DNA from 3 places in the Mycobacterium sp. NGS48 genome. Region 3 is predicted to be linked to each of the others. Evidence: riboswitches for the same ligand, from Rfam matches in the RefSeq annotation. Region 3 holds a riboswitch; each other region holds the start of a gene.
What was found. Region 3 has a riboswitch for cobalamin ahead of metE (5-methyltetrahydropteroyltriglutamate--homocysteine S-methyltransferase). Riboswitches for the same ligand answer to the same signal wherever they lie in the genome.

Region 1 (7,159 bases), on a different contig from region 3:
TCGCGCCGGCGGCAAGATGTACGGCGCCGACGGACGGCAAAAGGACACCAAGGCGGTCAACCCCGAGTCCACGTTCGCCCGTATCTACCAGGAGATCATCAACTTCTGTAAGACCAACGGCGCTTTCGATCCGGCGACGATGGGCACCGTTCCCAATGTCGGTCTGATGGCGCAGCAGGCCGAGGAATACGGGTCGCACGACAAGACATTCGAGCTATCCCAAGGCGGCGTCGCCAATATCGTGGACCTCGCCACCGGCGAAGTACTGCTGTCGCAGAACGTGGAAGCCGGCGACATCTGGCGGATGCCGATCGTGCGGGACGCGCCGATCCGCGACTGGGTGAAACTGGCCGTCACCCGTGCCCGTAACTCCGGCATGCCGGTGCTGTTTTGGCTGGACCCCTACCGGCCACACGAAAACGAACTGATCAAAAAGGTCAGGACGTATCTGAAGGATCACGACACCGAGGGCCTCGACATTCAGATCATGTCGCAGGTTCGTTCCATGCGGTACACCCTGGAACGGCTGATTCGCGGGCTGGACACCATCGCCGCGACCGGCAACATCCTGCGCGACTACCTGACCGACCTGTTTCCGATCCTGGAGTTGGGTACCAGCGCCAAGATGCTGTCCATCGTCCCGCTGATGGCCGGCGGCGGAATGTACGAAACCGGAGCGGGCGGGTCGGCGCCCAAGCACGTCAAGCAACTGGTGGAGGAGAATCACCTGCGCTGGGATTCGCTGGGCGAGTTCCTGGCACTGGGCGCCAGCCTGGAGGATATGGGCGCCAAGATCGGTAACGAGCGCGCCGAGATTCTGGGCAAGGCGCTGGATGCCGCGATCGGAAAGCTGCTGGACAACAACAAGAGCCCGTCGCGCAAGACCGGTGAGCTCGACAACCGCGGCAGCCAGTTCTACCTGGCCATGTACTGGGCGCAAGAGTTGGCGGCCCAGAACGATGACGAGGATCTGCGGAAGCACTTCACCGCACTGGCCGATGCCCTGAAGGAAAACGAAGACGTCATCATTGCCGAACTGGCCGAGGCGCAGGGCGAGGCGGTCGACATCGGCGGCTACTACGCGCCGGATCGCGACAAGACGACCGCGGTGATGCGCCCGAGTAAAACACTCAACGCCGCACTCGACGCCCAGGTCACGACCGCCTGAATCCAGATTGTTCAGAACAGTCCGGTCCGGGGCACCCCTTGTAGTGTTGGGTCGAGAGTGGTTGCTCACCCGCAGGCTCACCAGGTTGCCCACAAGGCGGCGTTAATCGTCGGCTAGGAGGATCGGACTCAGATGCCCAGCGGCGGAAAGATCAAAGTCAAAGGCACGGTAGTAGAGCTCGACGGTGACGAGATGACACGCGTCATCTGGCAGTGGATCAAGGATTTGCTGATCTTTCCGCACCTCGACATCGACCTGGATTATTACGACCTGGGCGTCGAGCACCGCGACGACACCTACGACCAGGTGACGATCGACTCCGCCTATGCCATCAAGAAGCACGGCGTCGGCGTCAAGTGCGCCACCATCACCCCCGACGAGGCCCGCGTCAAGGAGTTCGACCTCAAGACCATGTGGTCGTCGCCGAACGGAACGATCCGGAACATTCTGGGCGGCACGATATTTCGCGAGCCGATCATGATTTCGAACATCCCGCGGCTGGTCCCGGGTTGGAAGAAGCCGATTATCATCGGCCGGCACGCTTTTGGCGACCAGTATCGTGCGACGAACTTCAAAGTGGACCGCCCCGGCACCGTCACGCTGACCTTCACGCCCAACGACGACAGCGAGCCGGTTGTGCAGGAAATGGTGAGCATTCCCGAAGACGGCGGTGTCGTGATGGGGATGTACAACTTCAAGGAATCGATCCAGGACTTCGCCCGCACATCGTTTGCCTATGGCCTGCAAGAGAACTACCCGGTGTACCTGTCGACCAAGAACACCATTCTCAAGTCTTATGACGGCATGTTCAAAGACGAGTTCCAGCGCATCTACGACGAGGAGTTCAAGGACAAGTTCGAAGAAGCCGGACTGACCTACGAGCACCGGTTGATCGACGACATGGTGGCGGCCTGCCTGAAGTGGGAGGGCGGCTATGTGTGGGCCTGCAAGAACTACGACGGCGACGTGCAATCCGACGCGGTGGCGCAGGGCTACGGCTCACTCGGGCTGATGACGTCGGTGCTGATGACCGCCGACGGTAAGACGGTCGAGGCCGAAGCCGCGCATGGCACCGTCACGCGGCATTTTCGTCAGTACCAGGAAGGCAAGCCGACCTCCACCAATCCGATCGCCTCGATCTTCGCGTGGACCCGGGGGCTGCAGCACCGCGGCAAGCTGGACAACACCCCCGAGGTCAGCGACTTCGCCCAAAAGCTGGAAGACGTCGTCGTCACCACCGTTGAGGGCGGCCAGATGACCAAGGACCTCGCACTGCTGATCGGCAAGGATCAAGACTGGCAGACCAGCGAGGAGTTCCTCAACACGATCGCCGAGAACCTGGACAAGGCCCTCAGCTGATTGCTCAGCTCGACCTGATCTCGCGGATCGGCGGGCTGTATTGGTCGAGGAAGTCGGTGATGACTTCGGTGACACGGCCGGGCGCCTCGAACATCGGGATGTGACCCACACCGTCGAGCTCAGTCACCTGCGTGCGCTTGGGAAGTTGGGCCCTGAAGTACCGGTGGGATCTCGGCCCCGGAAAGACCCGGTCCTTTTCGCAGATGACCAAATGGGCGGGAACGGCGGTTTGCGCCAAGTCCGCCAGTCCGGGCATCAACAGCGCTTTGATCAGCAGCTGGAAGTAGGCCGGGCAGTGCGCAACGTCGTCGATGATCGCCCGCAGTTCGCTTTCGCTGACGCCGTCCGGTGATCCACTGACCGGCAGGGTGGCCAGCCGGCGGCTGAACGGCAGCTGCAATGCGCGCGGCCCGAGCCAGCGCGCCAGCGCCCATACCGGCATGCCCATCACGAACTTGGCGATCACCTCGAACTTGGTCGGGCTCCACCGCGTCCATCCGCCCGCCGGGGCGATGCCGGTGACCGTGCGGGCCCGGCCCCGGCTCTCCAGTTCGAACGCCACCCAGCCGCCCAGCGAGTTGCCGACGATGTGGGCGGTGTTCCAGCCCAGCTCGTCGAGTTGCCGCTCCACGTGATCGGCCAGTACCTCCGAGCTCAGAAACCAGGTACCCGAGTAGGGCCCGCCGTTGTGGCCGGCCATCGTCGGGGCGAACACCTCGTAGCGGCCGGTGTCGGCCAATTGCTGCGCGACGGTCTGCCACACCAACTGCGAGATCAGAAAGGGATGTAACAGCAGGACCGGTTCTCCGGTGCCCAGATGAATTGGCGCGCGCATACGCCGACACTATGGCGATACCGCCGGTACTGCAATTGGGGTCATTGGAATGGTCTATCGCCGCCGTCATGCGACCGATTCGCGAATGGCGGGATTGGCGTGCCATAATCCGCCGGTAAGGCGACGACGTTGCAGGAAGCCGGTGTGAGTCCGGCGCGGTCCCGCCACTGTCATCGGGGAGCGACCCTCATCCGCCACGGCTGCGAGCTGGAAGGCGAGGCGAGCAACGATCCGAGAGCCAGGACACTCGCGTCGTCGCATCCTGCTACCCGGGGCGGTGTACCCCGAGAGAGCTGACGAACCTCCATGCCATGCATGTCAGGGCCGGCCGTCGCGGCTGCCCATTTCGCTAAATCCACTGCGATTCCAGGCAGCTGGCGTTGACCGCGCCGATTTGGATGGCCGCACCGCCGGAAGTGCATTCGACGCTGCTCTCCAGCGGTCCCGGTCCCGGCTCGCTGCTGGCCGCCGCGACGGCATGGAATTCGCTGGGCACCGAATACCTCGACGCGGCCGACGAACTCACCGCGTTGTTGGGAGCGGTGCAAGCCGGGACCTGGGACGGCCCGACGGCCGCAAGCTACGTGGCCGCACACGCGCCGTATCTGGCGTGGCTGACGCAAGCCGCCACCGACAGCGCCGTCAGAGCGGCCCGGCATGAAACCGCGGCCACCGCCTACATCAGCGCGCTGGGGGCCATGCCGACGCTGGCCGAACTGGCCGCCAACCACGCCGCCCACGCGGCGTTGGTGGCGACGAATTTCTTCGGTGTCAACGCGATTCCGATCGCGCTGAACGAGGCCGACTATGTGCGGATGTGGATTCAGGCCGCCACCGTGATGAGCACCTATCAAACCGTCGCCACCGCGGCAGTGACGGCATCACCACAAACCACGCCGGCACCGCAGATCATGAAGGCCGACACCTCGGCGGCCACTGCCGATCAGCCGTCACCGTTGCCCCCCGACCGTCAGGACGACGTCCTGGATTGGCTGAACAACAGCGGGTTCACCGACTTCTACAACAGGGTCTTCCAACCGCTCATCGACGGTCTGATGAGCGATCCGTTCTTCCAGAACATGTTCGCCGGGTTTGATCCCTGGCTGCCGATACTCGGAAATCCGCTTACCTACCTCAACCCGGCCAATATCGCGTTCGCTCTCGGCTATCCGATGGACATCGGTACCTACGTTGCCCTGCTGTCGCAAACCTTCGGATTCATCGGGGCGGATCTCGCCGCTGCCTTCGCGACCGGTAACCCCGCGACGATCGCTTTCACCATTCTGTTCACCACCGTCGAAGCGATCGGCACGATCATCACCGACACCATCGCGCTGCTCAAGACTTTGCTGGAGACGACCCTGCTCCCGGTTTTTCTGCCGCTGCTGACCCTCCCGCTGATTCCGCTGGTGGCTGCCCCCATGTTGCTGGGCGGCGCCGTGGGCTTGGCGGGTTTGCACCTGCACGGCATCCCGGTGATGCCCGTCATCCCGGCCCCGCCGCCCCTGGCATTGGCACTGGCGCCGACCCCGCCTCCCGTCCCGGCTCCGGCACCCGCGCCGGCCCCGGCTGCGGCGCCGGCGACCGCCCCTGCGCCGCCGGCACCGGTGGCTCCGCCGCCGGCGCCGGCGGCGCCACCGGTGGGTCTGACCATGGACGGATTGGCCTACATGCTCGGTGGACTGACCGCCGATGCGCGGCGGGCGGCCGGCGCCAGCGCCCGCCGAAAGAAGGCGCGGCATGCCCTGGTAGCCCAGCCCGCGGCGGCTGCGGCAGCTATGGAGCAACAGGCTCGGGGTGGGCGGCACCGGCGGCCGGAGGTCACGCAACTGGGCCGCGGGTACGAATACATGGACCTGGAGCCAGAGCCGCCGGTATTGCCCTCGGATCAGGGCGCGGGACCAATGGGATTTGCCGGGACCGAACGCACGGTGGCCGGGGCACAGCCGGCGGGATTGACCACAGTGGTCGGCGGCTCCTACGGCGGCGGGTCGACGGCGCCGATGATGCCGAGCACCTGGGAGCACGAGCTCGACTGAGCGACCGTGGGCTGCCGGCCGGGGCCCGCGTGAAAAGATCGAGCCATCATGAACACCGCTACCGCAACCCGCCGGGTCTTCTCCGGTGTGCAGCCCACCTCTGACTCGCTTCACCTCGGCAACGCCCTGGGTGCGGTGACTCATTGGGCCGAGTTGCAGGACGACCACGACACGTTCTTCTGCGTCGTCGACCTGCATGCCATCACCATCCCGCAGGATCCCGACGTGTTGCGGCGGCGCACGCTGGTCACCGCGGCGCAATATCTGGCGCTGGGCGTCGACCCGGCCCGCAGCACGATCTTTGTGCAAAGTCACGTGCCGGCCCACACTCAGCTGGCTTGGGTGCTGGGCTGTTTCACCGGTTTCGGCCAGGCCTCGCGGATGACACAGTTCAAAGACAAGTCGACGCGCCAGGGCGCCGAGTCGACGACGGTCGGGCTGTTCACCTACCCGGTATTGCAGGCTGCCGACGTGCTGGCCTACGACGCCGAACTGGTGCCGGTCGGCGAGGACCAGCGCCAGCATCTCGAGTTGGCCCGCGACGTGGCGCAGCGCTTCAACAGCCGGTTCCCGGACACTTTCGTCGTTCCCGACCTGCTCATCCCCAAGGTCACCGCCAAGATCTACGATTTGCAGGACCCGTCGGCCAAGATGAGTAAATCGGCGGCCACCGACGCCGGCCTGATCAATCTGCTCGACGATCCGCGGTTGTCGGCCAAGAAGATTCGCTCGGCGGTGACCGACAGCGAACGCGACATCCGCTATGACCCGGAGGCTAAACCGGGGGTGTCTAATCTGCTCGGGATCCAGTCCGCGGTCAGTGGCGTCGACCTCGACACCGTGGTAGAGCATTACGCCGGGCGCGGTTATGGCGACCTGAAGAAGGACACGGCCCAAGCCGTCGTCGAATTCGTGACACCGATCAAGACCCGGGTCGACGAGTTGCTCGCAGATCCGGCCGAATTGGAATCCGTGCTCGCCACCGGAGCGGCACGAGCGCAGGATGTGGCCGCAAAAACGGTCGATCGTGTCTACGACCGGCTAGGGTTTCTTCCACGACGTTTCTAGTCCGCGACGATGCGGAGGTCATGAGCGAATCGGCCCAACCCGGACTTCTGGATCGGCTGCGTGCGCGGTACCGGTGGTTCGACCGTGTGATGCAGGCCAACGAGCGTTTCAATGACGCCAGGGGCAACTATTTCGCGGCCGGCCTCACCTACTACACAATCTTTGCGCTGTTTCCCTTGCTGATGGTCGGTTTCGCCGTTGGCGGGTTCGTCTTATCGCGCCGGCCGGCGCTATTGACCGAGATCGACCACAAGGTGCGGGCCAGTGTGCCCGGTAACCTGGGTCAACAGGTAGTCGATTTGATGAATACCGCGATCGACTCGCGCGCGTCGGTCGGCCTGATCGGCTTGGCCACCGCGGCGTGGGCGGGTCTGAGCTGGATGGCCCATCTGCGCGAAGCGCTCAGCGAGATGTGGATGCAGCGCGGCGAGCGACCCGGATTCGTCCGCACCAAGGTGTCGGATCTGGTGGCGATGGTGTCCACGTTCGTCGCGATCATGGCGACGTTGGCGCTGAGCGCGCTGGCCAGTGCCGCACCGATGGCCAAAGTGCTTGGCTGGCTGGGCATTCACCACGTGCCGATGCTGGACGTGATCTTCCGCGGCGTATCGGTGTTGATGTCGGTGGTGGTGTCGTGGCTGGTGTTCACCTGGATGATCGCCCGGCTGCCCCGGGAGTCGATCAGCTTCG
Region 2 (7,159 bases), on a different contig from region 3:
CGGTCCGGTGCTCACCGCGAAATACGGGCTGACCTTCGACAATTCGGCGTGCATCGCCGCCGTGATCTCCTCGGAAGCACAGTCGCTACCGCCGGGTGGATGGTCGCGCAACAACGCCGGCAGCCCGCCCAGCGCCGTCAATACCGCCGGACGACCGCCGGCCCGCAGTGTGATCTTCTCCGGATCGGCGGCGGAGACCACGATCTCGGCGGGTTCGCATGTGCGCCAACCCTCCCTGGCGAGCACCCGTTCGACGGCGCCCTCCAGCGGATCGGATGCGTAAACGCGCGCGTTTCTCCCGGTTGTGCCCCGCACCACGAACACCCCGCCGACCGCGTCGAAACGCAATGTGCCGCAGTCGAATAGCTCGCCGATGTGTCCGGCGAGCATGAGTTCCTCGGGGATGGCGTCGAGCAGAGCACCGTCCGGACCGAGCAGCCACACCCGGTCGGCGACCCGTAACGCGAGTTCCAGGTCATGAGTTGACATCACGATCGCCAGGCAATGGTCACGGGCCAGGCCTCGCAACATCTCGACCAGGCCGGCCCGCGACGGCACGTCCAGGAAGGCCGTCGGCTCGTCGAGCACCAGCACCGAAGGCTGTTGCGCCAGCGCCCGAGCCGTGAGCACCCGCTGCCGTTCGCCGTCGGAGAGTTCGACGGCCGGGCGCGCGGCCAGGTTGCTTGCGCCGACCGCGGCCAACGCCCAGTCGATGACCGCGGTGTCGTCAGCCGTGAGCCGCGCGCTGCGGCTCAGGTACGGGATGCGGCCCAGCCCAACGAGTTCACGCGCCGAGAGCAGGCCCGGGTCGATGCGGTCGGTGAGCACCACCGCAACCCGCCGGGCCAGCTCGTCGGGCGGCACCGCAGCCACGTCACTCCCGTCCAGCAGCACCTGCCCCCCGAGAGCGGGTTGCAATCCGCACAGGGTTCGGATCAGCGTGGACTTCCCGCATCCGTTGGGCCCCAACACAACCGTCAGCTCACCGCGGCGGGCCACCGCCCGCAGCCCGGCGGCCACGGTGCTGGTCCGACGCCGGCTGCGGTAGCCGATGGCCAGCTCACGCAACTCGATCATCGCTCGATGCCCACACCGCGACGGCTGCGCAGCAGCACGGCGACGACAATCGGTGCCCCGATCAGCGCGGTGACCGCGTTGAGCGGCAGCACGGCGTCGCTCCCGGGCACCTGGCTGACAATCGCGCAACCCAGCGCGACAGCCGCACCCATCAGGACCACTCCGGGAATCAACACGCGGTGATCGGAGGTGCCCAACGCAATACGGGACAGGTGCGGAACCGCCAGCCCGAGAAAGGCGATCGGACCGCAGAACGCCGTCGTCGCACCGGCCAACAGCGACGCCGACGCCACCGCGACCGCCCGGGCCCGCCCCACGTCGATACCCATCGTGCGGGCGTAACCCTCGCCGAGCAGCAGCGCGTTGAGAGCGCGGACCGTCATCGCCGCAGCCGCCACGCCGACTGCGACGCACGGCAACAGCAGGCGCAAGTCGGCCCAGGTGGTGCCGGCGAAGCTGCCCAGCCCCCACAGCAGATACTGCTGGACACGCTGGGGATCCGCATACACCAGAAGCACACTGACAACCGCGGTACTGGCCGCGCCCACCATCACGCCGATCAACAGCAGCGTCGCGGCCGACCGCACCCAGCGGGCCAGCGCCAGCACCATCGCCAGCACGATCGCGGCCCCCAGCGCCCCAGCGAGCACCACGCCGGCGCGACCGCCGCCGGCCAAACCCGCGGTGAATCCGGCGGCGGATCCGGCGCCCGCGATCACCACGACGGCCACCCCGAGGCTGGCCCCCGAGCTGACGCCCAACACGTACGGGTCGGCGAGCGCGTTGCGGAACAGCGTCTGCATCTGTAGCCCGGCCACGCCCAGCCCGGCCCCGGCCGCGATCGCGGTCAGCACGCGCGGCACGCGCATGCTCGCCACGATCACCTGCCAGCGAGGGTCCGACGGGTCGGCACCGGCCACGACGCGGACCGTGTCGAACAGCGGCACCCGCACCGGACCCAGAGCAATTCCCAGCAGCGTCAGCACCACCACCGCCGCTGCCAGCGCCGTCAACGCGGCCGCCGCCCTGCTCACGCGCCGGTGACCTGTCGATAGAACTCGAAGCGGTGGTTGAGTGCCAGCTCGGGGTGCAGGATCGCCACCAGATCTGCCAGCACCAGGTCCGGTCGGGCCACGCCGCGCTCCCAGTAATCGTTGCCGCCGCCGGGCCCGATCGCCTTGGCCGCCGACCAGACTTGCCCGTCGCGGACCGCCGTCAACTCGCCATAGCGGTTGTCGGCGGCCAGTGCATCATCGAGCGTTGTCCAGCCGGTGCTCACCAGCCACACGGGAGCATGTCCGGCCTTGGCGTAGACGGATTCGAAGCTCAGCTGCAGGCTTCCGGTGTTGGGGTCGCGCGACCACGGATATTCACCGCCGGCGTCGACAATCAACCGGCCGGCGTAGTCGCCGCCGGCCGGCACCGACCAGGTGCCTTGGTACATCGTTCCGGGCAGCACCTCGGCGGGCCGCACGCCGGCCGTCTTGGCTGCGACGTTGCGATAGTCGTCGCGCAACCGGTCGTAGATTCCACCGGCCTTCTTCTCGGTGCCGGTCAGCGCGGCGAACACCTTGACCCACTCCGCCCGGCCCAACGGCGTCGTCTCCAGCCATTCGGCGTCGGCAACCATCCGGATCCCGGCGTCGCGCAGCTTGGCGTAACTCGGATCGTCGGTGCCGCCAGTCACCAGCACATCGGGATGGCCGGCGATCACCGACTCGACATTGATCTGCTGGCCAGGCGCGTAGTCGACGACCTTGCCGGCATCGACGCGCCGGCGGATCTGCGGACTGACGGTATTGGCGGTATCGGCCAGGCCGGTGACCACGTCGGTTTGGTCGAGTTCGTCGATCATGCCCAGATGGGTGGTCGACGCCGAATACAGGCTGGTGACGGGCACCGTGATCTGCGGTGCGTGGGCCAGGTTGCCGGTCAACGCCGGCGCCGGCGCCCCACAACGCACCAGGACATACGACTGAGGCGATCCGTTCGGGTAGGGCTGTTTGACGGTCAGGACCTGATAGCTGTTGTGGTAGCTGATCGTGAAATTGGTGGCGTCCTGGACCGCCGACTTGTCCGGGAAGTAATCGGCATTCGGGTCGAAGTCGCTGATGCAGCCTGGTTTATCGGGGGCGCTGGTGTTGGACGGCTTGTCCGACGACGCGCAGGCGCCCACGGTGAGCGCCAGGGTGGTGATGACGACGAGGGCTATCCACGGCGGACGTGACATCGGTCAGCTCTCTCGGGGTGCACCGCCCCGGTTCGCAGGACGCGATGACGCCAGTGTCCTGGCTTTCGGATCGTCGCTCGCCTCGCCTTCCAGCCTGCTGGCCGTGGCCGATGAGGGTCGCTCCCCGATGACAGTGGCGGGACCGCGCCGGACTCACACCGGCTTCCTGCATCGTCATCGCCTTAACGGCGACATTGTTGCACGGCGCCGCTAATCCAAGCGGTAGCGGATCAACCGCGAGCTGTTGGCGACGACGGCCACCGACGACGCGTTGTGCAGGATCGCGGCCAGCACCGGCGACAGTGCGCCGCCCGCGCCGATCAGCAGCCCGGCAGCATTGACCGCGATGGACATGCCGTAGTTCTGCCGGATCACCTCGACCGCACGCGACCCGAGATCGCCCACATCGAGCAGGCGCCGTAAATCGTCGTTGGCCAATGCGACGTCGGCGGTTTCGACGGCGACGTCGGTTCCGGCCAGCCCCATGGCGATTCCGATGTCGGCGGCCGCCAGCGCGGGAGCGTCGTTGATGCCGTCGCCGACCATCCCGACAACATGCCCCTCGTCCTGCAACTGGCGTACCACTTCGAGTTTGTCCTCCGGCAACACCTCGGCCCGCCACTCGTCGATGCCCAAGTCGGCGGCAACCACCTTCGCGATCTCCGGGTGGTCGCCGGTGAGCATGACGATGCGGCGAATACCATTGCCCCGCAACTGCTGTAAGACATCGGTGGCCTCGGAGCGCACTTCGTCTCGCAAGCTGATCAGTCCCACCAGGATGCCGTCGACCGCCAGCAGCAGCGGCGTTTCGGCCTGCTTGCGCAACTTGTCCACCCAGTCGGCCGCTTCGGTTGACACCGCCACGTTTTCGGAGCGCAGCAGCGACGGGCTGCCCAGCAACAGCGTGCGACCGTCGGCCCAGGTCCGCATGCCCAGGCCGACCAGCACCTCGCATTCCTCGTGCGGCGGAATGATGATGCGGCGTTCCTCGGTGGATCGGATCACCGCCTCGGCAAGCGGATGCCGGGAATGCAGCTCCGAGCTGGCGGCATAGGCCAGGACCTGCTCGGGTTGCCAATCTCGGTGGATGGCAATGATGTTGGTGACGACCGGACGGCCGACAGTGAGCGTTCCGGTCTTGTCGAACACGATGGCGTCCACCCGGCCGGCCTGCTCGAGGTGTGAACCGCCCTTGATCAGGATACCGCGACGAGCACCGTTGCCGATCGCCGCGCTGATCGCTGTCGGTGTCGCCAGCCCCACGGCGCACGGGCATGCGATGAGCAGCATGGTCATCGCGCGTCGCACATCTCCGGTGACCGCCAGGGTGATCGCCGAGACGATGAACGAAATCGGAACGAAGCGGCGGGAGAAGTTCTCGCCGACGGTTTGGATTGGCGCTCGATCTTGTTGCGCCTCTTCGACTCTGGTGACGATACGGCCGATGGCTGTTTCGTTGCCGACCGCGCGGGCGCGCACTACCAAACGCCCGCGCAGCACCACCGATCCGGCATGCACGTCAGAGCCGGTGACGATGCTGACCGGCAGGGTTTCGCCGGTGATTGCAGACTGGTCGACTACCGCCTCGCCTTCGACCACTTCGCCGTCGACCGGTATCGCCACGTGGTCGTAAATCACCACGTCGTCTCCGACCTGCACGGTGTCGATCGGCACCTGCACCTCGTTGCCGCCGTCCAGCCGTATCCAGGCGGTGTCGGCGGTGCCGCGCAGTAGATCCGAAATGGCCCGTCGGGTCCGTCGCAGCGTCAAATCTTGTAGATACTCACCGATATTGAGCAGCCACAGCACCGTGAGCGCGACGACGTTCTCGCGCAGCACCAGGCTGGCGACCGTCGCCGCGGTCACCAGCGCATCGGTGCCGGCACGGCCGGACCGCAGCGATCGCAGCGCGCCGCGCAGGAAGGGATAGCCCATGAACACCGTTGCGCCGGTCGCAACCAACTGGCCGCTCGAACCCAGCAGCGGCGGCCGATTGAAGACGTAGCGGCGCACCCCGAGCAATGCCAGCGCCGCGCCGCCGACCACCATGCGCAGCACCTCGGTGTTGCGGACATCGGCCGAGCGTGGCGTGCGTGCGGGAATCAGTTCGGCCGCAACGTGTTCGGCCGAGTCGATCGCGACAAGCACCGCCGAGCGGTCGCAGCGTTTCGGCGAATACCACACGACGACCGAGCCGGTGTGCGGGTAGGCGTGCACCGCCCGCACCCCGTTCTGCTTGTCAACCGCCTCTTCCACCGCGACGGCGCGCCGGGAGTTCGACCGCACCCACGGGACCTGCACCCGCATCCGCCCGGCCGCGTCGGAAATGACGGCAAGGTCAGTCATGACCAAAGATCAGTGTTCGTGGTCGCCGTGGTCGCCGATCGCCGGCGGCGGCGCCTCTTCACCGATGCGCTCGCGCGCCTCGGCCACCACGTCGGCCACTTTGAGCCGGGCCGACTCCGCTGCCTCCTCGGCGCGCCGCGTTCCGCGCAGACTCCACTCGGTCGCGGTGACCGCGGCGTTGTGAACCGGCGCCGAGCCCAGCGCTTTGCGCAACGCTTCGTAGGCACTTACCCCGACCAGCCCGGTGACCACCGTTCCGGCCGCTTTCCCGAGTAGCCCGTGCACCAACATCGCCACACTCCATCCTGTCGGGGCTGTCCGCTTCCGACGTTAACATAGAAATATTGCGATACCAATATATGTAGGTCGAAGGCTAGTCGAGAACACGGGTGACTTTCTCGGTCTCCACCTTGCGTGGCAGCGCCGCGGCATCCGGGTTGGCGACCTGCACCAGCGACCCGCCGGCCGCCAAGATCGCCAGCAAGCGGTCGACCAGTTCAGCTGGCTGCTCCCACGGCGCGGTCGCAAGTACCCGGTCTGCTCCCGTCAATCCCCGCGCTGCAGCGGAGCTTTGACAGTCGGCGAAGATGTCGTCGGCTGATCGGCCCGCCAGAGCGGGGCCCGGGTGGCGCTCGGCGACGATCTGGTCGCCGTGGACGCGCACCGCGGTCGCGTAGTCGGTGACGCCGACCGGCAGGTCGGGCACCGGGCGGCCGAACGGATCCAGCGACAGCACCGCCACCTCCGCGGCGCCGGTGCTGTCAGCCTCGTCCAGCCGGGCCGCGGTGCACAGCGCGATGTCGGCCTCGGGCCCGTCGAGCAGGGCTTCGGCGCCGATCCACCACACGCCGAACAACGCCGCCGCGGTCTGCCAATGGGCCGGCAGCAACACCGCCACCCGGCTGCCCGGCCCAGCGCCCAGCTCGTCGCGCAGCAGGTTGCCGGTCTTGGCGGCCCAGTTGGCCAGTGTCACCGCCGAGAGCTCGATGCGCTCGCCGGTGGCGTCGTCGTAGTAGGTGATGCGCGGGCCGACCGGGTCGGCGCGCAGCATCGGGTCGAGAATCGCCTCGCTGAGGTTGATCGCTTTAGTTGACACACTCCGGATTGTCCGACCCGGCGGTCAGGATCGGCGACGGCGGGGGAGCGGTACTGTCGCTTGTGCCGGCGTTCGATGCCGCCATCGGCATCACGCCGCCGTCGAGCCCGGAGCCCGGGCCGGTGTAGTCGTTGGCCAGCACCACCCGCACCGACCCCGGCGGCACCGAGGTATTGGCGATGACCGGCAGCCCGCCGAGATCTTTCGCGACCGCCTGCGCGCCCAAGTCGTCGGCCTTGGCGGCTTGCACCTGACTGCCCGTCACATGTCCGGCGTCGTTGTTGCCGACGCTGCCACTGTTGAAACCTTTGGACGCCAACACATCTGAGACTGCCGCTGCCAACCCGTTGATGTCGGTGTCGTTGAGGACGTTGGCGGTGGTCTTGGAGGGTGTGTAGGCGATCTCCTCG
Region 3 (7,159 bases):
CGCCCCGGATCCGCCGAGTGGATGGCCGAGTGCGATCGCCCCGCCCTTGGGATTGAGCTTCTTCTCGTCGGCGCCGATGTCTTTCAGCCAAGCCAACGGCACCGGCGCGAACGCCTCGTTGACCTCGTAAGCACCGATTTCGTCCAGGTTCAGCCCGGAGCGCTTCAGCGCTTTCTGGGTCGCCGGGATCGGACCGGTCAGCATGATCACCGGGTTGGAGCCGGCCAGCGTCGCGGTGTGCACCTTGGCGATCGGCTTGAGCCCCAACGACTTCGCCTTCTCCGCCGACATGAACAGCAGCGCAGCCGAACCGTCGGAGATCTGGCTGGAATTACCGGCGTGGATCACGCCGTCCTCTTTGAAGGCCGGCTTGAGCTGGGCCATCTTCTCCATCGGTGTGCCGCGGCGGATACCTTCGTCTTTAAGAACCGTGTTGCCATCCTGGTCCTTGATGGCAACGATCTCATCGTCGAATGCCCCGGAATCTTGTGCAGCAGCGGCCTTTTCGTGGGAGTCGAGGGAGAACTGGTCGAGCGTGGCGCGGTCGAATCCCCACTGCTCGGCGATCATCTCGGCGCCGATGCCCTGGTTCGGGACCGCGCCATCGTAGCGGTCCAGGAAGCTCTGCGGGAACGGCCTGCCGCCGCCGGCGAGCGACGAACCCATCGGCACCCGCGACATCGACTCCACACCGCCGGCCACGACGACGTCGTAGTGACCGGCGACCACGCCCGCGGCGGCGAAGTGCACCGACTGCTGGCTGGACCCACATTGGCGATCGACGGTGACACCCGGCACACTCTCGGGCCAGCCGGCCGTCAGCAACGCGGTGCGACCGATGTCGAGGGCTTGCTCACCGGCCTGCATGACACATCCCCAGATCACGTCGTCGACGAGCTCGGGGTCGACGCCGGCCTTCCCGACGAGCCCGTTGAGCACCTGGGCGGACAGGTCGGCGGGATGCACCCCGGACAGACCACCGTTGCGTTTGCCGATCGGTGAGCGCACCGCTTCGACGATGACGGCTTCAGCCATGACGTTCTCCTTTGACTCGTGTGCCTCGATTGTTGACCACGGCGCCGGGCGGGGCGGGAGCGGGGTTGCCGGGTAGCGTCGGCGGCATGGCACGCATCGTCGTCATCGGCGGCCACGGCAAGGTCGCCTCGCATCTGGCCCGAATCCTGACCGAGCGCGGCGACGCGCTGACGTCGGTTTTCCGCAATCCCGACCACGCCGAGGAAGTGGCCCGTACCGGCGCCACACCCGTCGTCGCCGACATCGAGCAGCTCGACACCGACGCCCTGGCCGACCTGGTGGCCGGGCATGACGCGGTGGTCTTCTCCGCCGGTGCCGGCGGCGGCAATCCGGCCCGCACCTACGCCGTCGACCGCGACGCCGCCGTCCGGGTCATCGACGCCGCCGCCAAGGCCGGAGTTCGGCGCTTTGTGATGGTGTCGTACTTCGGGGCCGGCCCCGACCACGGTGTGCCGCAAGACGATCCGTTCTTTCCCTATGCCGAGGCCAAGGCAGCCGCCGACGCCCATCTGCGCAGCAGTGATCTCGACTGGACCATACTGGGACCCGGTCGGCTCACCCTCGATCCCGCGACGGGGCGCATCGCCGTCGGTGCCGCGCCGCATGGCCGGAAAGTCACCCGGGAAGACGTCGCGCTGGTGGCGGCGGCTGTGCTGCACGACGACGCGACGATCGGGCGAACCATCGAGTTCAACAACGGCGACGTGCCCATCGTCGAAGCGCTGGCCGCCGACGCGGCGATCGCAAGCGCGGCGAAGCCGGGCGCGGCGGGTCGCCGCCATCAGACCTAGTAGGCTCGATTGCGCAGCTGGTCTGCCGTCGCCGCAAGGTGCCGGCATCGAGCGAGGCATGTTGGCTATGCGTCGCGAGAGGGAACCCGGTGAGAATCCGGGACTGTCCCGCAGCGGTATGCAGGAACGACCGCCGTCTAGAAGCACTGGTCTTGACAATCTGAGACCGGGAAGCGACGGCCATTAGGAGCACCACGCGGGTGCGTGCCTGCGAGTCCGAAGACCTGCCGGCTGTGCCGGACGCGCCGCGTCCGGCGGCTCACCGCCTCGTGGGATGGGCGTTGGCCGTACCGGTTGCCGTGTCCACGGGCGCAGTGCACCCGATCGGCTGTGCGTCCGCTGGCGGTGACCACCACGTCGAGTGAAGGACGAACACGTGACCGCTCAACCGTTTACCGCCACCATCACCGGGTCCCCGCGCATCGGTCCGCGCCGCGAACTCAAACGCGCGACCGAAGGCTACTGGGCCGGCCGGACCAGCCGATCCGACCTGGAGTCCGTCGCCGCCACCCTGCGCCGCGACACGTGGGCGGAACTGGCGGCGGCCGGGCTGGACTCCGTCCCGGTGAACACGTTCTCCTACTACGACCAGATGCTCGACACCTCGGTACTGCTCGGCGCGCTGCCGGCCAGGGTCGCGAACGTGGCCGACGAGATGGACCGTTACTTTGCGGCGGCCCGTGGCAACGACAACGTCGCGCCACTGGAGATGACCAAGTGGTTCGACACCAACTACCACTACCTGGTTCCCGAGATCGCGCCCGGCTCCCGATTCGAGCTGCATCCCGACAAGGTGCTCGCCGAGCTGAAAGAGGCCCGCGACCAAGGGATTCCAGCCCGGCCGGTAGTCATCGGCCCGATCACGTTCCTGCTGCTGAGCAAGCCGGTGGATGGTGCCGGCGCACCGATCGAACGCCTCGACGAACTGATCCCGGTGTACACCGAGTTGCTGTCGCTGCTGGCCGACAACGGCGCGCAGTGGGTGCAGTTGGACGAGCCGGCGCTGGTGACCGATGCCGCGGCCGACGCGGCCGCGCTGGCCGAACGGGTCTACACCGCGTTGGGCTCGGTGGGCAGGCGGCCGGCGATCCATGTCGCCACCTACTTCGGCGATCCCGGCGCTGCGCTGCCTGCACTGGCGCGCACGCCGGTCGAGGCCATCGGCGTGGACCTGGTCCGCGGCGCCGATGCGGAGCTGGCATCGATTCCCGAGCTGGCCGGTAAGACGCTGGTCGCCGGAATCGTCAACGGCCGCAACATCTGGCGCACCGACCTGGAGTCCGCGCTGAGCCGGCTGGCGACGCTGCTGGGGTCGGCGCAGTCAGTTGCGGTGTCGACGTCGTGCTCGACCCTGCATGTCCCCTACTCGCTGGCCTTGGAAGAGGGTGCCACCGATCTGGACGACAACCTGCGCAGCTGGCTGGCGTTTGGCACCGAGAAGGTGCACGAGGTCGTCACGCTGGCACGTGCGCTGCGCGACGGCCGCGAGGCGGTGGCCGACGAGATCGCGGCGTCGGCCGCCGCGGTGGCCTCGCGCCGTTCGGATCCGCGGCTGCACAACGGCCAGATCCGTGCCCGCATCGACTCGATCGTCGCATCGGGCAATCAACGTGGACCCGCTGCCGAGCGTCGCAGCAGCCAACAGGAACGGCTGCAGCTGCCGCTGTTGCCCACGACGACGATCGGCTCCTACCCGCAGACCTCGGCGATTCGCAAGGCCCGGGCGGCCTTGCGGGCCGGCGAGATCGACCAGAGCGAGTACGTCACGCGGATGAAGTCCGAGATCGCCGACGTCATCGCCCTGCAGGAGCAACTCGGCCTCGACGTGCTGGTGCACGGCGAGCCGGAACGCAACGACATGGTGCAGTACTTTGCCGAACAGCTCGACGGATTCTTCGCCACCCAGAACGGCTGGGTGCAGTCCTACGGCAGCCGCTGCGTGCGCCCGCCGATCCTCTACGGCGACGTGGCCCGTCCGCAGCCGATGACGGTCGACTGGATCACGTACGCGCAGTCGCTGACCGAGAAACCGATCAAGGGCATGCTGACCGGCCCGGTGACCATCCTGGCGTGGTCGTTCGTCCGCGACGACCAGCCGCTGGCCGACACCGCCAAACAGGTTGCGCTGGCGATCCGTGACGAGACGGTGGATCTGCAGTCGGCGGGCATCGGGGTCATCCAGGTCGACGAACCCGCGCTGCGGGAGTTGTTGCCGCTGCGGCGCGCCGATCAGGACGCCTACCTGCAGTGGGCGGTCGGCGCGTTCCGGTTGGCGACGTCCGGCGTCGCCGACTCGACGCAGATCCACACTCATCTGTGCTATTCGGAGTTCGGTGAAGTGATCGGGGCGATCGCCGATCTGGACGCCGATGTGACGTCCATCGAGGCGGCCCGCTCGCACATGGAGGTGCTCGACGACCTCAACGCGGTCGGCTTCGCCAACAGCGTGGGCCCGGGCGTCTACGACATCCACTCGCCGCGAGTGCCGGCCGAGTCGGAGATCGCGACATCACTGCAAGCAGCGCTGAAAGCCGTTCCCGCGGAGCGGCTGTGGGTCAATCCCGACTGTGGCCTGAAGACGCGCAGTATCGACGAGGTGAAGGCATCGCTGCAACACATGGTGAGCGCAGCGGAAGAAGTCCGAGCGGGCACCTAGCCCGCGCGAGCGTAACGCCACGGCGAGATTTCGGTGCGCATTTCGCCGTGGCGTTACGCTCGGTGCAGTTCGCCGGAGATTACCTGCACCGGGATGTCGTCATCCCACGGCTGGCGGGTCACCATATCGGCGACGCACACGTAGCCGCGCTCGAACTCGCCGGTGGCGGCGTCGACCAGTCGATACTGCTGGGTCTGGCGGTGGATCGGCTGGGCGTCGAGCATCACGATGCGCACCTCGCCGGCTTTGAAGTGGCAACGCTTGTGCAGCGCCGCGACCAGCTGCTCGTTGCTGAAGTGCCCGTCGCCGAAGTTCCAGCCGATGGCGGTGCTGGTGATCCGCTCACCGTCGGTGAGGACGTAGTCGTCCTCGTTCTGGCCGGCCATGGCGCGGTGCGCCAAGGTGAACAGGGCCCGGCCGTGAGTGTTGAACGCGCGGAACGCATATCCCATGTACATCGGGATCTGGGCGGCTTCTTTGCTGCCGTAGAACTTCTCCAGTTGGGCGGCGGGCATGCTGGCGATCGCCACGATGCCCTTGCCGATTTTCTCGTCGGCGGAGGGCTTGACGCACCACAGCGTGGTGTCCCAGTTGCCGGCGTAATAGCGCATGCCCGGCAGGAAGGACACCTTGCGGGGGAACAGGTTTCCGAGCGCCACGGTCCCTGCGACGACGGCGAACAGCAGTATCGGCAGCGGGGTGCTCAGGTCGCTCAGCCCGACTGAGGGGTGGCCGACGAACAGCGCCAGCACGCAATACATCATGAAGACGTTCCACTCCAACGGCACGCCCATCGGAATCGCCGACAGGATGCCCCAGTGGAAGCACAGCATGACGAACGCGGCGATTGCCGTGGGCCAGCCGCCGTGGCTGAAGAACAGCACCAACGGCACCAGTCCCTCGATCACCGTGGAAAAATGCGCGAGCCAGCGCGACCGCCGGCCCGGGCGCAAATCGTCCGGAAAGTGTTCGAAGAACTTCCGTTTCATCGACCGCGAGCGAAACAAGGGGTTGTTGCTCATCATCGTCGAGATGACGAACGGGAAGTGCTTGTTGAGTTTCGACGTCGCGGCGCCCAGCCAGATGACCAGGCACACCAGTTTGGCGCCCAGGATCATGTCCACGCCGTAGCCGGTGAACAGGAAGGCGACGGTGAACGAGGCATACACCTCGCCGCGGGCGGCCAGGAAGATGACTTTGTCGCGCAGGCCGAGCACTGCCAGCACGCCCAGCACCGCCCAGATCTGCCAGGCAGGCAGCACGCCGACCGTCGTCCCCAGCGCCGGGGCCGGGCCGGTGCCGTCAGAGAAGAGTGCGATGAGAAGGAGCACCAGTAGCGCGCCGTAGAGCAGTGCGTCGAATGGGGTGCGCCCGTCGCCTTTGGTCAGCGGTATTCGATCCGGCCACGGCGGCAGCCGGATCGTGCCGGGCCGCAGCCAGTACAGGATCGAGCCCATCGGCGGAAAGAATCGGTTGTTCAGCGGCCCGAACCCGCAGCCCAGGCCGACCACCTCGAACAGCATCGTGTACAGCACGACCTTCTCGAACACGATCGGCTCGGCGTACCAGTGCGCGACGTTGGTGAACCCGTCGATGCCGCTGGTGGTCAACGCGATTAGCCAGGCCGCCAGGATGTAGAGCCCGATCTTGACGACGTAGAACAGGTGCAGCAGCACCGGCGTGCCGAAGCCGACCTCGGCCCAATGCCGGGCCATCGGGATGATCTTCTCAGCGCGGGTGCCCTTGCTCCACTCCGCGAGGTCGATTTGCGGGGTGTCCTGTTTGAGAAATCCCATGACGCCTAAGACTAGAACGTGTTCTAGGCCGATGGGTAAAGTTCTTGACTACTACCGTCCGTAGTAGTAGAACGGAGGGAAGGTTGGCCGACGGGCGGTGATCGTGACGATCGAACAGATCCAGCAGCAACGGGACGACGCGGTTCGGTACCTGCCTTGCGCCGCACTCGCATTCGCGCTCGGCTTTTCGATACACGGCGTCGACCATGTGCTCCGCGGCATGTCCGCTTCACCGCCGTTCATCATGGCCGCCGGCATGGTCCAGGGGTTATTCGTCGTGCTGGCGATCGCGATGGTGGCAATGAATCGCCCTCGTGCACCGCTGGCGGCAATCGCGGTCGGGTTCGGAAGCGCAGTGGGATTTACCTATGCGCACTTGTTGCCGACCTTTCTGCCGGGTTACCAGGACAGCTTCGTCTCGGCGCCGCACCTCAACGTAACGTGGTTTTCGTGGTTCAGTGCTTTGGCCGAGATCGGCACGGGCATCGTCGTCGGGATCGTCGGCGTGCGGGAGGTGAACAATGCCAGGGACCCTCTTCTTCGACGGTAAATGCGGAATGTGCACCAGGGCGGTGGATTGGATCCTGAAGCTCAATCGGACGGGAGGCCTGCGGACCGAACCACTGCAGGGCCCGGGGGTCGCTGAGCGACTGGGCATTCCGCCGTCACAGCTGCTGGATTCGGCCCGGTGGCAAGGCGAGTCGGGAACGATTTACTCCGGCGCGGAGGCGATGAATGCGGCGGTGTCGACTGGGCTTGGCAACAGGCTGCCGCTACTGCTCTATCGCTTGCCTGGTATTCGCCACCTCGAAGACGCTATCTATCGATGGGTCGTTGCGCACCGCTACCGATTTCCCGGCACAACGCCGTATTGCGAATCA

Region 1: another riboswitch for cobalamin. It lies ahead of AC5Y42_RS19830 (PPE domain-containing protein); the one in region 3 lies ahead of metE (5-methyltetrahydropteroyltriglutamate--homocysteine S-methyltransferase).
Region 2: another riboswitch for cobalamin. It lies ahead of AC5Y42_RS15650 (ABC transporter substrate-binding protein); the one in region 3 lies ahead of metE (5-methyltetrahydropteroyltriglutamate--homocysteine S-methyltransferase).

What each region holds. Positions count from the first base shown of each region.
Region 1 is NZ_JCALCY010000015.1:8,213-15,371, reverse strand. Features, by position in the region: gene AC5Y42_RS19845 (NADP-dependent isocitrate dehydrogenase) at 1-1,168, shown strand, start outside; gene AC5Y42_RS19840 (NADP-dependent isocitrate dehydrogenase) at 1,301-2,527, shown strand; gene ephH (epoxide hydrolase EphH) at 2,532-3,362, opposite strand; cobalamin riboswitch at 3,472-3,631, shown strand; gene AC5Y42_RS19830 (PPE domain-containing protein) at 3,743-5,401, shown strand; gene trpS (tryptophan--tRNA ligase) at 5,450-6,469, shown strand; gene yhjD (inner membrane protein YhjD) at 6,490-7,159, shown strand, end outside.
Region 2 is NZ_JCALCY010000008.1:13,184-20,342, forward strand. Features, by position in the region: gene AC5Y42_RS15640 (ATP-binding cassette domain-containing protein) at 1-1,077, opposite strand, end outside; gene AC5Y42_RS15645 (iron chelate uptake ABC transporter family permease subunit) at 1,074-2,111, opposite strand; gene AC5Y42_RS15650 (ABC transporter substrate-binding protein) at 2,108-3,307, opposite strand; cobalamin riboswitch at 3,339-3,529, opposite strand; gene ctpC (manganese-exporting P-type ATPase CtpC) at 3,518-5,653, opposite strand; gene AC5Y42_RS15660 (DUF1490 family protein) at 5,663-5,944, opposite strand; gene AC5Y42_RS15665 (TIGR03089 family protein) at 6,027-6,704, opposite strand; gene AC5Y42_RS15670 (LCP family protein) at 6,739-7,159, opposite strand, start outside.
Region 3 is NZ_JCALCY010000002.1:18,896-26,054, forward strand. Features, by position in the region: gene AC5Y42_RS03720 (thiolase family protein) at 1-1,035, opposite strand, end outside; gene AC5Y42_RS03725 (SDR family oxidoreductase) at 1,122-1,826, shown strand; cobalamin riboswitch at 1,845-2,072, shown strand; gene metE (5-methyltetrahydropteroyltriglutamate--homocysteine S-methyltransferase) at 2,203-4,482, shown strand; gene AC5Y42_RS03735 (DUF3556 domain-containing protein) at 4,536-6,278, opposite strand; gene AC5Y42_RS03740 (hypothetical protein) at 6,382-6,828, shown strand; gene AC5Y42_RS03745 (thiol-disulfide oxidoreductase DCC family protein) at 6,800-7,159, shown strand, end outside.